3 regions of the Nocardia sp. NPDC057668 genome follow, and region 2 is predicted to be linked to each of the others. Evidence: riboswitches for the same ligand, from Rfam matches in the RefSeq annotation. Region 2 holds a riboswitch; each other region holds the start of a gene.
The links. A riboswitch is a leader RNA that binds a small molecule or an ion and turns the genes downstream of it on or off. The one in region 2 is predicted to bind S-adenosylmethionine.
Positions count from the first base shown of each region.

Region 1: linked by a shared signal. The riboswitch ahead of ACFVBH_RS28500 (bifunctional o-acetylhomoserine/o-acetylserine sulfhydrylase) and the one ahead of ACFVBH_RS31160 (rhodanese-like domain-containing protein) in region 2 are both predicted to bind S-adenosylmethionine.
Region 3: linked by a shared signal. The riboswitch ahead of ACFVBH_RS18610 (ABC transporter substrate-binding protein) and the one ahead of ACFVBH_RS31160 (rhodanese-like domain-containing protein) in region 2 are both predicted to bind S-adenosylmethionine.

Region 1 is NZ_JBHVIC010000005.1:193,271-197,925, forward strand. It holds gene ACFVBH_RS28490 (MFS transporter) at 1-1,075, opposite strand, end outside; gene ACFVBH_RS28495 (TetR/AcrR family transcriptional regulator) at 1,211-1,906, shown strand; SAM riboswitch class IV at 1,919-2,029, shown strand; gene ACFVBH_RS28500 (bifunctional o-acetylhomoserine/o-acetylserine sulfhydrylase) at 2,125-3,459, shown strand; gene ACFVBH_RS28505 (homoserine O-acetyltransferase) at 3,501-4,610, shown strand.
Region 2 is NZ_JBHVIC010000006.1:96,722-101,376, forward strand. It holds gene ACFVBH_RS31145 (MarR family winged helix-turn-helix transcriptional regulator) at 1-204, opposite strand, end outside; gene ACFVBH_RS31150 (DJ-1/PfpI family protein) at 234-875, opposite strand; gene ACFVBH_RS31155 (O-succinylhomoserine sulfhydrylase) at 1,043-2,257, opposite strand; gene ACFVBH_RS31160 (rhodanese-like domain-containing protein) at 2,254-2,676, opposite strand; SAM riboswitch class IV at 2,692-2,807, opposite strand; gene ACFVBH_RS31165 (hypothetical protein) at 2,858-3,295, opposite strand; gene ACFVBH_RS31170 (FAD-dependent oxidoreductase) at 3,584-4,655, shown strand, end outside.
Region 3 is NZ_JBHVIC010000002.1:1,325,945-1,330,599, reverse strand. It holds gene ACFVBH_RS18620 (GNAT family N-acetyltransferase) at 1-629, opposite strand, end outside; gene ACFVBH_RS18615 (HAD family hydrolase) at 742-1,386, shown strand; SAM riboswitch class IV at 1,635-1,750, shown strand; gene ACFVBH_RS18610 (ABC transporter substrate-binding protein) at 1,785-2,939, shown strand; gene ACFVBH_RS18605 (ABC transporter permease) at 2,944-4,655, shown strand, end outside.

The sequences.
Region 1 (4,655 bases), on a different contig from region 2:
CGAGGCCGGACGCCCCGAGCACCGCACCGGCCAGCATGAGCGGGCGCGGCCCGAGCTTGGGCAGCAGCACGCTGGTGATGCCCGCGGAGATCGTGATGCCCAGCGGGAACGGCATGAACGCGAAACCGGTCTTCAGCGCGGAGTACCCCAGGGTCATCTGCATGTAGAAGCTCAGGTTCAGGAACATGGCGAACATGGCGATCGGCACCAGCAGCGCCACGAGGAACGACCCGCCGCGATTGATCTCACCCGGAATACGCAGCGGCAGCAGCGGATTCGAGCTGCGATATTCGATGAAAACGAACAGCGCCAGCAGCACCGCGCCGCCGGCGAGCAGCCCGAGGGTCGAGGCGGCCAGCCAGCCGTCCTCGGCGGCGCGGCTGAAGCCGTACACCACCGCGACCAGGCCGAGGGTGCCGGTGATCGCACCCGGCAGGTCGTATCCGCCGGTCCGCGGGGCCGGTACGTCCCGGACCACGAAGGCGAGCGCGCCCAGCACGGCGAGCAGCGCGATCGGGGTGTTCACCAGCAGGCACCAGCGCCAGCTGGCGTATTCGGTCAGCGCGCCGCCCGCGATGAGGCCGATGGCCGCGCCGCCCGCCGAGACCCCGGCGAAGACGCCGAACGCTTTGGCCCGCTCCTTGGCCTCGGTGAAGGTCACCGACACCAGGGACAGCGCCGCCGGGGCGAGCAGCGCCGCGAAAGCGCCCTGCAGACCACGCCCGGCGAACAGCTGTGCGCCGTTCTGCGCGAGCCCGGCCAGTGCGGAGGCCAGTGCGAAACCGACCAGGCCGGCGATGAAGACGCGCCGGCGGCCGAGATAGTCCGCCAGACGGCCGCCGAGCAGCAGCAGTCCGCCGAAGATCAGCGTGTACGCCGTCAGGACCCATTGCTTGTTGCCGTCACTGATGCCCAGGTCCTGCTGGGCGAAGGGCAGCGAAATGGTGACGATGGTGGCGTCGAGCACCACGATCAGCTGCGCGACGGCGATGACGCCGAGGGCCCACCATCGCGCGGAATTTTTTGTCTCACTTGATATTTCGTCAGGTTCGAGCGTTGCCGTCCCGCCGGTCATACCTACTCCTCGATTGCTCCGAACAGCCGAGCCCATCGTGGCATCATGCGACAATTGGCGTCAAGAGAAAAATGTCCGACTGCGACAGTTGGCGTACATGGACAGCATTGCTCGGGTCCGCGCTACCATCGGGACATGTTCGAGCCGTCATCGCCGACCGCCCGCACGGGACTGCGCGAGCGAAAGAAGCAGCAGACCCGCACCCGGGTCATCGACGTGGCGCTGCGCCTGTGCGACGAGCACGGCTTCGACGCCACCACGGTCGAACAGATCGCCGATGCCGCCGATGTCTCCCCGCGCACCGTGAACAGGTATTTCGACAGCAAGGAAGACATCGTCATCGCGCCGATCGAGGATTTCGGCGGCACGCTGGCGGACAATCTGCGCCGACAGCCCGTCACGGGCAATGAACTCCAGGCGCTACTGAACAGCTACCTGGAGATGATCGAGGGCATCATCGACCGCGACGAACCGCTGCCGTTCCGCTGGTTCCAGCAGATGCAGAACATCATTCGGCACTCCCCCGCCGTGCGCGCCCGCAGTCTCGACGCCGCGGACTACAAGATGCGCGAGACCTCGACCGTGCTCGGCGAACGGCTCGGCACCGGGCCGGATTCACTGCACGTGCGGCTCATCACCGGCACCTGGCACGCCATCATGCGGGCCGGGGTGGAGTGCGAGGCCGAGCTCGAGAGCTGCGACGGGGTGCTGGCCGACTCCGCGCGCGCCATGGCCGACGCGGTGGTCACCGCCTATCACGAGTTCGTCCGTATTTGCGCCGTTCCGAGTGTGGGTAACCCCATTGCCGACATCGCGGCCGAGCACCGTTAGAATCCCGAAACAGGTCAAGAGCATCAGCGCCAAGCCCCGGCTCGCTGATCGGCAACCCTCCAGCTGCGGTGGGGTGCTCCGGGTGAAGACCGGGCGCTCGAAGGCCGAGCGCAAGCGCACTGTAGGAGGCACCGAGATGTGTTGTTGTCGAAGCCAATTCGCCTTCCGATAACCCAAGCCTTCCGCCGTATACGGCGATTCTTCCTGGAGCAGTAATCATGAGTGACTCGACCGCGCCCGCTGCCAACCTCGATCCCGCGAACTGGTCCTTCGAGACCAAGCAGATCCACGCCGGGCAGGCCCCCGATCCGGCCACGGGCGCGCGCGCCCTGCCGATCTACCAGACGACCTCGTACGCCTTCCGCGACACCGATCACGCGGCGGCGCTGTTCGGCCTGGCCGAGCCGGGCAACATCTACACCCGCATCATGAACCCCACCCAGGACGCGGTGGAGCAGCGCGTGGCCGCCCTCGAGGGCGGCGTCGCGGCGCTGCTGGTGTCGTCGGGCCAGGCCGCGGAGACCTACGCGATCCTGAACATCGCCGAGGCCGGCGACCACATCGTGTCCAGCCCGCACCTGTACGGCGGCACCTACAACCTCTTCCACTACTCGCTGCCCAAGCTCGGCATCGAGGTCAGCTTCGTCGAGGATCCGGACGATCTGGCGCAGTGGGAAGCCGCGGTCCGGCCCAACACCAAGGCTTTCTACGGTGAGACGGTCGCCAACCCGAGCAGCTCGATCTTCGACATCGAGGGCATCGCGGGCATCGCGCACGCGGCCGGCGTTCCGCTGATCGTGGACAACACCGTCGCCACCCCGTACCTGATCCAGCCGCTGAAGCACGGCGCGGACATCGTCGTGCACTCGGCGACCAAGTACCTGGGCGGCCACGGTTCGGCCGTCGCGGGCGTCATCGTGGACGGCGGCACCTTCGACTGGACCGTGACCGACGCCGACGGCAAGCCCCGCTTCCCCGGCTTCACCACCGCGGACCCGAGCTACCACGGTGTGGTGTTCGCCGACCTGGGCGCTCCGGCGTACGCGCTCAAGGCGCGCGTGCAGTTGCTGCGCGATCTCGGCGCGGCGGTCTCGCCGTTCAACGCCTTCCTGATCAGCCAGGGCATCGAGACGCTCAGCCTGCGGGTCGAGCGGCACGTGGCCAACGCCCAGGCCGTCGCGGAGTTCCTGAGCGGGCACGACGCGGTGGAGTCCGTGTACTACGCGGGCCTGCCCGACTCCCCCTGGTTCGAGCGTGGCAAACAGCTGGCACCGAAGGGCGTGAGCGCCATCGTGTCGTTCGAGCTGGCCGGTGGTGTCGATGCGGGCAAGAAGTTCGTGGACGCGCTGGTCCTGCACAGCCATGTCGCTAACATCGGGGATGTGCGCTCGCTCGTGATTCATCCGGCTTCGACCACCCACTCCCAGCTGACTCCCGAAGAGCAGCTCGCGTCCGGCGTCACCCCTGGTCTGGTGCGTTTGGCCGTGGGTATCGAAGGTATCGACGACATCCTGGCGGATTTGCGCGCGGGACTGATTGCGGCAGCGAGCTGATAGTGAGCATTGAATCGAGCACCTCTCGTCCAGCGGCGGACATCTTGCTGCCGCCGCCCGACGGGACGCTCTGCACCATTGCGATCGGGGAGGTCCGGCTCGAGAACGGCGCCGTCATCCCCGACGCGAGCCTGGCGGTGCAGCGGTGGGGCGAACTCTCGGCGAACGCGGATAACGTCATCCTCGTCGAGCACGCCCTCACCGGCGATTCACATGTGGTCGGCCCCGCCGACGTGCAGCACGCCCAGCCCGGCTGGTGGGACGGCATCGTCGGCGAGGGCGCGGCGGTCGACACCCGCGAATGGTGTGTCATCGCCACGAACGTGCTCGGCGGCTGCAAGGGCAGCACCGGACCGGCGTCGCTCGCCGCGGACGGAAAGCCCTGGGGCGCACGCTTTCCCGAGATCAGCATTCGCGATCAGGTAACCGCGGAGGCGCAGTTGCTCGATCTGCTCGGCATCTACCGGCTGGCCTCGGTCGTCGGCGGGTCGATGGGCGGCATGCGGGTGCTGGAGTGGATGGTCGGCTATCCCGAGCGGGTCGGGTCGGCCCTGGTGCTGGCGGTGGGCGCGCGTGCCACCGCAGATCAGATCGGAACCCAGACCACCCAGATCGCGGCCATCCGGTCCGATCCGGACTGGCAGGGCGGGGCCTATCACGGCACCGGCACCGCGCCGATGACCGGTATGGGCATCGCGCGGCGGATCGCGCATCTGACCTACCGGACCGAGGGCGAGCTCGACCACCGCTTCGAGAACCGCGCCCAGGGCGACGAGAACCCTTGGGACGGTGGGCGTTACGCGGTGCAGAGCTACCTGGAGTACCAGGCCGACAAGCTCATCTCGCGGTTCGACCCGGCCACCTACGTGTTGCTCACCGAGGCCATGAACCGGCACGACGTCGGCCGCGGGCGCGGCGGCATCGAGGCGGCGCTGGGCTCCACCACGGTGCCGTGTGTGGTCGGCGGCGTGGACTCGGATCGGCTGTATCCGCTGCGCACGCAGCAGGAACTGGCTGATCTACTACCCGGGTGCAAGGGGTTGGAGATCGTGCGTTCCCGTGACGGGCACGACGGATTCCTCACCGAGACCGAAGCGGTGGGCAAACTCATGGTGCAGACCATGGAGCTGGCCCGGGCCGCACGCCGTTAGTTGCGGTAGCAAAGCTCTAAACAAATGATCCCCCGGGAGCGCCTG
Region 2 (4,655 bases):
CACGCTCTGGCGCGTGATACCCATCGCCCGCGCGATGCCGGCCACCGGCAGCGGCTCGCGCAGCACCGCGCCCAGCACCTGCCACCAGGCGGCGGTGAGCCCGGCCGGCCCGGCCAATTCCTCTGCGATGGCGAGGAATTGGCCGTTGAGCTTGAACGAGGTGATGGCCGCCGTACTGAACAGTTCCTGTTCGGGGCTCGTCATTGCTGTTCCCGTCGTGCGGAGGGTCTCCCCTAGGTGGTGGCGGCCGCCGCGCGGCTCTGTTCGTAGTCGGCCAGCGCGAAGAAGCCGGCCGGATCATTGTGGCCGTAGAGCCGATGCCAGGCGTCGAGCACGTGCGGTTCGAAGATGTCGAGCCGCGCGAAGATGGCGTGCGCGAAGTCGACCGGGGTGATACCGCTGGCGGTGATGAGATCGGCGTCGATGACCGCGGGCTCGTAGACGAAGCCCTTGCCGCCCGAATACTCGGTCATGGCAAGGTATTCCGCCGCGTTGCTGGTGTGCTTGCGCTCGTCGAGCAGCCCCTCGACCGCCATGCCCCAGGTCGCGCCGCAGATGGCCGCGACCGGAACCCCCGCCGCCAGGAACTCGCGCGCCGTGCGACCGAAGGCGGCCAGATCGCCGCGCTCCCAGGTCTCCGAACCGGGCAGGATCAGCATCTCGCTCATCGCCGGGGTCAGGTCGGCCAGCGTCAGGTCGGGCGTGACGCGCAGCCCGCCCATCGAGACCACCGGATCGGCGGTGAGCCCGACGGTGCGGACCTGCCAGGCGCCGGGCTCGCGGTGCCACAGCGTGCGGTTGATATGCGCGGTGGCGTGCCCGACCTCCCAATCGGCGAAGGTGTCGTAAACGGCCAGGTGCACTGTCTTTGCCATGACAGTATCCTGTCATGTTTGACAGGATGCTGTCAATACTCGAGGCGTGAATCGCCGCAACCTGCGGAAACATCCCACTGGAACGGCGAAGGGGCCGGAACCCTGACGGATCCGGCCCCTTCGGCCCGACTGTTCGAGCGGATCGGCTCGAGGCTTTCGCCGGCGGATCAGCCCAGCGCGCGATCCAGATCCGCGATCAGATCCTCGACGTCCTCGAGGCCGATCGAGATGCGCACCACGCCATCGGTGATACCGATGGCCGCGCGTCCCTCCGGGCCCATGGCCCGGTGCGTGGTGGTCGCCGGATGCGTGATCAGCGTCTTGGCATCGCCGAGGTTGTTCGAGATGTCGATGATCCGCAGCCCGTTCAGCACCTCGAACGCACGCTTCTTGGCCGCCTCCGGCGCCGCCTTCAGCTCGAAGGTCACCACCGTTCCGCCGCCGGACATCTGCGCCTGCGCCAGGTCGTACTGCGGATGCGACTTCAGGAACGGGTACTTCACCCAGGCCACCGCCGGATGCTGTTCCAGGAACTCCGCGATGCGCAGCGCCGAGTCGTTGGACTGGCGCACCCGCAGCGGCATGGTCTCCAGACCCTTGAGCAGCGTCCAGGCGTTGAACGGGCTCAGCGCCGGACCCGTATGGCGCATAAGGTTTTTCACCGGGCCGTCGATGTACTCGTGCGAGCCCAGGATCGCGCCGCCGAGCACCCGGCCCTGACCGTCGATGTGCTTGGTGCCGGAGTAGACCAGCACGTCCGCGCCGAGCTCGAACCCGCGCTGCAGCAGCGGGGTCGCGAACACGTTGTCCAGCACCACCTTCGCGCCCGCGGCGTGCGCCAGATCCACCACCGCGCGCACGTCCACCAGGGACTGCATCGGGTTGGACGGGGTCTCGAAGAACACGGCCTGGGTCGGCACCGAGAGCGCCTCGGTCCACTGGTCCAGATCCTCGCCGTCGACGAAGATGGTCTCCACGCCCCAGCGCGGCAGGATCTCGTTGGCCACCACGAAGCAGGAGCCGAACAGGCTGCGCGCGGCGACCAGGCGGTCACCGTTGCCCAGCAGCGCGGCCAGGGCGGTGAAGACCGCGGACATGCCGCTGGCGGTCGCGAAAGCCGCTTCGGCGCCGTCGATCAGGGCCAGCCTGTCCTCGAACATGGCGACCGTGGGATTGCCGTAGCGCGAGTACACGAAGTGCTCGATATCGCCGGTGAAGGACGCCTCGGCGGCCTCGGCGCTCTCGTAGACGAAGCCCGAGGACAGGTACAGCGCCTCGGAGGTCTCCTCGAAACCCGAGCGCCGCAGACCGCCGCGCACACTGAGCGTGGCCGGGCCGACGCCCTCGGGCAGCGGCTTGTCGAACGCGCCACCGGTGATCATGACTGCCTCCACGGAAGTCCGTCCGCGCGCCAGCCCTCGACGCCGCGGTGTCCCTGCGCGTCGAGCGCGCCCTCGAAACCCTCGAGCACATTGAACGAAGGAGCCAGCCCGAGCGCGGTCGCCGCGGTGGCCGCCCCGATGGAGCGCTGCCCGGAACGACAGATGAAGATCACCGGCGCGTCCGAGTCCGCGGCCCGATCGGCCAGCACCTCGCGGAGCTGATCGACGAACCGGGCATTGCGCGCGCCGCTGGTGTCGACCCATTCGATCAACGCCGTCGGGCGGCCGATGCCGCTGGTGTCGGGCACGCCCACGAAACGCCATTCGGCTTCGGTGCGCACATCCACCAGCACCGCATCCGGGTTGTCGCGCAACAGTTCCCACGCCTGCGTCGGCGTGATGTCACCCGCGTAGCTCACTTCGAACCTCCTGTGAATCCGCACTTGCCGCACCGTTGCCCGATGCGCGGCCAGGTCGTCACCCGGAGCACCCCACCGCGGAGGAGGGTTGCCGACCAGCCAGCCGGGGCTTGGCGCTGGTACTCATGACCTGGGTTGAGATTGACCGACATGTGGCCTCACTGTCAAACCATGATCCAGGTCAGGAATTGCACACCAGCCAGGCGCCGTCGTTCTTGGTGAAAGTCCAGGTCGAGGTGGAATCGCGGTCGTCCGAGCGCCAGGTCACCTGGGCCGTGGCGCGCTCACCCTCGATATTGGTGTCGGTCACCCGCACAATCGTGGATTTTCCGGCCTTTTCGCCCTCCGCCGGACGCATCGGGGAGCGCTGTTCGTCGAAGCCGGGGCACGCGGTCGACGGATCGAGGACGTCGGTGCCGCTGCGGGATTCGATGAAATTTCGGGCGGCGATGCCCAGCCGGTCCTTGTCTGTGACATTCTTCTCAGCCGGCGACAGCAGCGCCGACGCCACGATGCCGATCACCACCAGAACCGTGATGCCGATGGCGATCAGGAACGGCAGCATGGTTCTGGACTCGCGCTGATCGATGCGTTCGGGCTGGTCCTCGTCCTCGCTCATGACTTGATCATGCCTGGTCGAGACGGGTGTCCCGGCGGCGACACCGGCCCGCGCGCGGGGAGAGCATTCCCACAGTTCACCGCACCGGCGCGGGGAGTGGCGGCCGCCACCGATAGAATCGGCGCAATTCCCCCGCGAGGCCGGGAATGGCAGTACAGAGCAGCAACGCTGCAGCTTCGGGGGCCGTAGGGTGGTTCACTCGAAGCCAGGGCGTCAACTTAGCCTAAGCTAAGAACGACGGCTGAGACTTGACGGCAAGATAGTTTTCGACCAAAGGGTGCGCGAAGAATGACCGAACAGCTTGCGGGAACCGATGCAGCGACCCGCCCGCTTCGCATTGCGATCGTGGGCGCGGGCCCGGCCGGAATCTACGCCGCCGACGCGCTGATGAAGTCCGATACCCCCGCCGGTTTCGACGGGGTGAGCATCGACCTGTACGAGCGCATGCCCGCGCCGTTCGGTCTGATCCGCTACGGCGTCGCGCCCGATCATCCGCGCATCAAGGGCATCATCACCGCCCTGCACAAGGTCCTGGACAAGCCGCAGGTCCGCCTGCTCGGCAACATCGACTACGGCGTCGACATCACCCTGGAAGACCTGCGCTCGTTCTACGACGCGGTCATCTTCTCCACCGGCGCCAACGCCGACCGCGCGCTCGAGATCCCGGGCATCGACCTGGACGGCAGCTTCGGCGCGGCCGACTTCGTCTCCTGGTACGACGGCCACCCGGACGTGCCCCGCGAATGGCCGCTGCACGCGGAGAAGGTCGCGGTCCTGGGCGTCGGCAACGTCGCCCTCGACGTCGCGCGCGTGCTCGCCAAGACCGGCGACGAACTGCTGCCGACCGAGATCCCGCCGAACGTCTACGACGGTCTCAAGGAGAACAAGGCCGTGGAGGTGCACGTCTTCGGGCGTCGCGGTCCCGCGCAGGCCAAGTTCACCCCGCTCGAGCTGCGCGAGCTGGATCACTCCCCGACCATCGAGGTCATCGTCGATCCCGAGGACATCGACTACGACGAGGGTTCCGAAGCCGCGCGCCGCCACTCCAAGCAGGTCGACATGATCTGCAACACCCTCGAGCAGTGGGCCATCCGCGACGTCGGCAACCGCCCGCACAAGCTCTTCCTGCACTTCTTCGAGAACCCGGCCGAGATCCTGGGCGACGCCGACGGCAAGGTCGTGGGCCTGCGCACCGAGCGCACCGCCCTGGACGGCACCGGCAACGTCAAGGGCACCGGCGAGTTCAAGGACTTCGACGTCACCGCGATCTACCGCGCCGTCGGGTACCTGTCGCAGAACATCCCCTCGCTGCCCTTCGACGAGCAGGCGGGCACCGTGCCCAACGAGGCCGGTCGCGTGC
Region 3 (4,655 bases), on a different contig from region 2:
AATTGGGCTACGCCGTGCGACATGCGCAGGCTGGCCGCGCCCGCGAGCTGCCCGTTGTAGAGGGCGATGTAGCGCTGGACACCCGCCGCGCCGGTGAGGTCGCGCATGGCCCGGGCGATGATCTCGCGCGGGAACTCCTCGTGCGAGGCGACGCCCTGGGTGTCGGGCTGGGCGAAGCCGTCGGCGACGACGTCGAGCCAGGTATCGAATTCGTCGTCCCCGCTCGGGCGGATGGCGATCTCGGGCGGGGTGACGGCGGCGGTTACGCCGCGCAGGTCGATGCCGAGGACGTTCTCGAATCCCAGCAGCCGGTATCCGCGCGCGGTGAGGAACTCGCCGATGGCCGGGTCGGCGAGGTGGGCGAGCTCCACCTGTACCGGGGTGTCCCGCTCCGCGAATCGCTTTTCCAGCGCCTCGAACTCGTCCGCACTCGGAACGCCGTCGAAGCCCAGGCCCGCGACCTTGTTCAGCGGCGAGCCGGGTTCGGCGAAGGCCGCGACGCCGCCGGCCACCGGGACGAGGAAACCGCTGTCCGCGCCGAGCCTGTCCGCCGCGGCCGTCGCTCCGGCCGTGATCAGGTCCCGCTCCACCCCCTCGATGCGGGCGCCGAGCTCGACACTGCAGAACAGGGATCGCTGATCGTTGGGCATGGCTTCGAGCCTAGTTCGCGGCGGCAACCGAATTCGGCAGTTCGAGGCCACCGCACGCGGCTCCGGACCGTGCGGTCCGTATGGTCGGAGCGTGGCCCCCACTGCTTTCGCCGGCACCTCGTCCGGACCCGTCGTCGGGTTCGACCTGGATATGACGCTGATCGATTCCCGGCCCGGTATCGCCGCGGTCTGGGACGCGGTCGCCGCCGAGACGGGCGTGCACGTCGATTCCGCGCTGGCGGTCTCGCGGCTGGGCCCGCCGCTGGCGATCGAGGCCGCGGAGTGGTTCCCGAGCGAGCGGGTGCCGGGGGTGGTGGCCCGCTACCGCGAGCTGTACCCGGACCTGGCGATCACGGGCGCCGATCGCCTGCCGGGCGTGGTCGAGGCGCTGGCGGCGGTGCGGCGCGCCGGCGGCAGGACGCTCGTCATCACCGCCAAGAAGGAGTCCTTCGCGCGGCTGCACCTGGAACACCTCGGGCTCGGTGTCGACGAGGTGGTCGGCGACGTGTGGGCCGAGGCGAAGGGCACCGCGTTGCGGGCGCACGGGGTGTCGATCTATGTCGGTGATCATCTGGGGGACGTGCGCGGGGCGAAGGCCGCCGCCGCGTTCTCGGTGGCCGTCACGACCGGGCCCTATTCGGCCGAAGAACTCTCCGCCGAGGGCGCGGACGTGGTGCTGACCGATCTCACCGAGTTCCCGGACTGGTTCGAGGCGCATCTGACGGCGTCGCGCTGATCTCGCGCTGACCGCGTCGCCGGGTGCTCGGCTCGGCGCAGCGGCCGGTCCGGCCGGGCGAAATCCTCCGGCGAGTACCGCTGCCATCCGGATCCGACCTCGGCGGGATCCGAGCCCGCGATTCGATCGGATGCCGTGTCCCTACGTCCCGGAATCTCTGCCGCGCAGCGCTGTTCGCGTGCGCTTTTGGCTTCACGGTGATTCGAACGCTGTCGGCGCGCGGGGCGTCTCATTAGCGTTGCACGCACGGTCACGAGTATCAGCACAGATGAGCCCCGGCTCGCTGATCGGCAACCCTCGCGCAGCGGTGGGGTGCCCCGGGTGACGACCAGGTGGTGCCCGCCGGGCATCACAAGCGCGTTGTGGCCGGGCTGTTCCGGTGAGTTCAGAGGAATCAGATGAGTAAGCAGTGGTCCGGGTCGCGTCGACTCCGGGTAGTGGTGGGTATCGCGTCGGCGGCCCTGGTGGCCGGGCTGGTGTCCGCGTGCGGGGGGTCATCCGAGAGTGACAGCGGCACAGTGTACTTCGGTGTTTCCGGGCCGAAATCGGGTCCGTCGGCCGAGTACGGGCGGCTGTGGCAGCAGGGTTTCGATCTGGCGCTGGACGAGATCAACGCTGCGGGCGGGATCAACGGCAAGAAAGTCGAATTGAAGTGGGAGGATTCGCAATCCGACCCGAAGCAGACGGTGCCGATCGCCACGAAGTTCGTGGGTGACGAGTCGATCATCGCCGAGCTGGGCGACTTCTCGTCCCCGGCCTCGATCGCGGCGTCGCCGGTGTACAACCGCGGCAAGCTGGTGCAGTACGGGTTCACGAACTCCGCGGTGGACTTCACCAAGGCCGGCGACTACTCGTGGAGCCCCTCGATCACCCTGGACGTCTTCCAGGAGCGCAATGCGCAGTGGGTGTCCGCCAAGGCCAAGAAGGTCTCGGTCGTCTACCTTGAAACCGACTGGGGCAAGCAGGCTTTCAAGTTCTTCGAGCAGTCCGCCAAGGAGAAGGGCGTGGAGATCGTCTACTCCTCGCCGATCCTGCCGGACTCGCAGGACTTCCGGCCGGTGCTGATCAAGGGCCGCGATGCGAACCCGGAGGCGTTCGTGCACCTGGGCTACGGCCCGGACGGCGCGCTCATCGTCAAGCAGCTGCGCGACGTCGGGTACAGCGGCCAGTTCTTCGGCGGCCAGAACACCCCGCAGTTCATCTCGCTGGCGGGCGCCGCGGCCGAGGGTGACATCGTGAACGGCGTCTTCACCGCCGCGGACACCAACCCCAAGGTGGTGGACTTCGTGAAGAAGTTCCGCGCCAAGTTCAACGTCGATCCCGGCGACTTCAACGTGTACGCCTACGACGCGATCAACGTCCTGGTCAAGGCGGCCGAGCACGGCGGCGCGACCCGCGAGGGCGTCCTGAAGGGACTGCGCGAGGTCAAGGACTTCGACGGAATCGGCCTGGGCACTTTCGCTTTCGATCAGCAGACGCGCCGACCGAACGGGGTGAAGCCGATCGAGCTGATCCTGAAGAACGGCGCGTTCGTGCCGACCGGCAACAAGTAGCGACATGTTCGACACGCTCATAGCGGGTCTGGTCCACGGCAATGCGTATGCACTCATCGCCGTGGGCATCACCCTGATCTTCGGGGTCAGCAACGTCATCAATTTCGCGCACGGCGCCATCTTCGCCTTCGGGTCGGTGCTGGGCTGGTGGCTGATCGCCGAGCAGGGGCTGCCGCTCTGGCTCGCCCTGGCGATCGTGGTCGGCGGCACCGCGCTGCTCGGGGTGGCGATCGACGTGCTGGCGGTGCGGCCGCTGCGCCGCGCACCGGCCATCGCGGCGCTGCTGGCCACGGTGGCGGTCGGGTTGATCCTGGAGAACGTGGTGGCGCTGGTCTTCGGGCCGGATACCCGCCCGTTCCCCCAGGTGTTGCCCACCAACAACTTTCAGGTCGGCGGCATCCGGTTCGGCACCTCGGACGTGGTCATGTTCGCCATCACCGTCACGGTGATGGCCGGGCTCTGGAGCTTCCTGCGGTACAGCCGGTACGGGCTGGCCATTCGCGCCACCGCACAGGATCCCGACGCCGCCGCGCAGATGGGCATCGGGGTGGGGCGGATCCAGTCCCTGGCCTTCGCCATCGCCTCGGGGCTGGGCGGATTGGCGGGCATCTTCGTCGGGCTCTACAACTCCAACATCTCCCCGACCAGCGGCGGCGTCGTCGGCATGACCGGTTTCGTGGCCGCCACCATCGGCGGGCTCGGCTCGATTCCCGGCGCGGTGGTCGGCGGTTTCGTCCTCGGGCTGGTGGAGGCGTTCGGCATCTACACCTTCGGGGACGGGTACCGCGATCTGATCACCTTCGGGCTGCTGGTCGTGTTCCTGGTGCTGCGGCCGGGCGGTCTGCTCGCGCGCCCGCCCGCCATCGAATCGGAGCCGCTGACCGGCACCTTCCTGGGCTCGGGCCGGCAGTTGCGGGTGCGGTGGTGGCACGCGCTCATCGCGTTCGCCGTTGCGGGACTGGTGATTCCGGCCGTGTCCGACGACTACGGCATCTCGGTCGGCACCCAGATCCTGGCCTACGCGATCATCGCCGTGTCCATGACGCTGGTCGCGGGTTCGGCGGGGCAGCTCGCCATCGGGCAGGCCGGGCCGATCGCGATCGGCGCGTACACCTCGGCGGTCCTGACGGTCTCCCACGGCTGGTCGTTCCTGCCCGCGATCGTCGTCGCGGGGATTCTGGCCGCCGTGGTGTCCTCGGTGCTGGCCGCGCCGCTGTGGCGGCTCGGCGGGCACTACGTCGCCATCGCCACGCTCGGCATCGGCATCGTCACGGTCGCGCTGATCCGCAATTGGGAGCCGGTGACGCGGGGCAGCTACGGCATCTTCGGCATTCCGGCGCCGGAGATCTTCGGCGTCGAATTCACCACGCACACCGAGATTTTCCGGCTCGAACTGGTGGTGCTGGCCATCACGCTGGCGGTCATGCTCGCGGTGCAGCGGTCCCGGCTGGGCACCGCGATCCGGGCCATCGGCGCGGACGAGGTGGCGGCGCGGTCGGCCGGGGTGCCGGTGCGCGACTACAAGGCGCTGGCGTTCGCGATCGCCGCGTTCTTCTCCGGGATCGGCGGTGCGCTGCTGGCGCACCAGTACTCCTACATCGATCCGACCGTGTTCAACCTGCCGATGTCACTGCTGGTGGTGACCATCCTGGTGCTCGGCGGCACGGCGTCGCCGTACGGCGCGGTGCTGGGCGCGGTGGTGCTGATCGGGGTGCC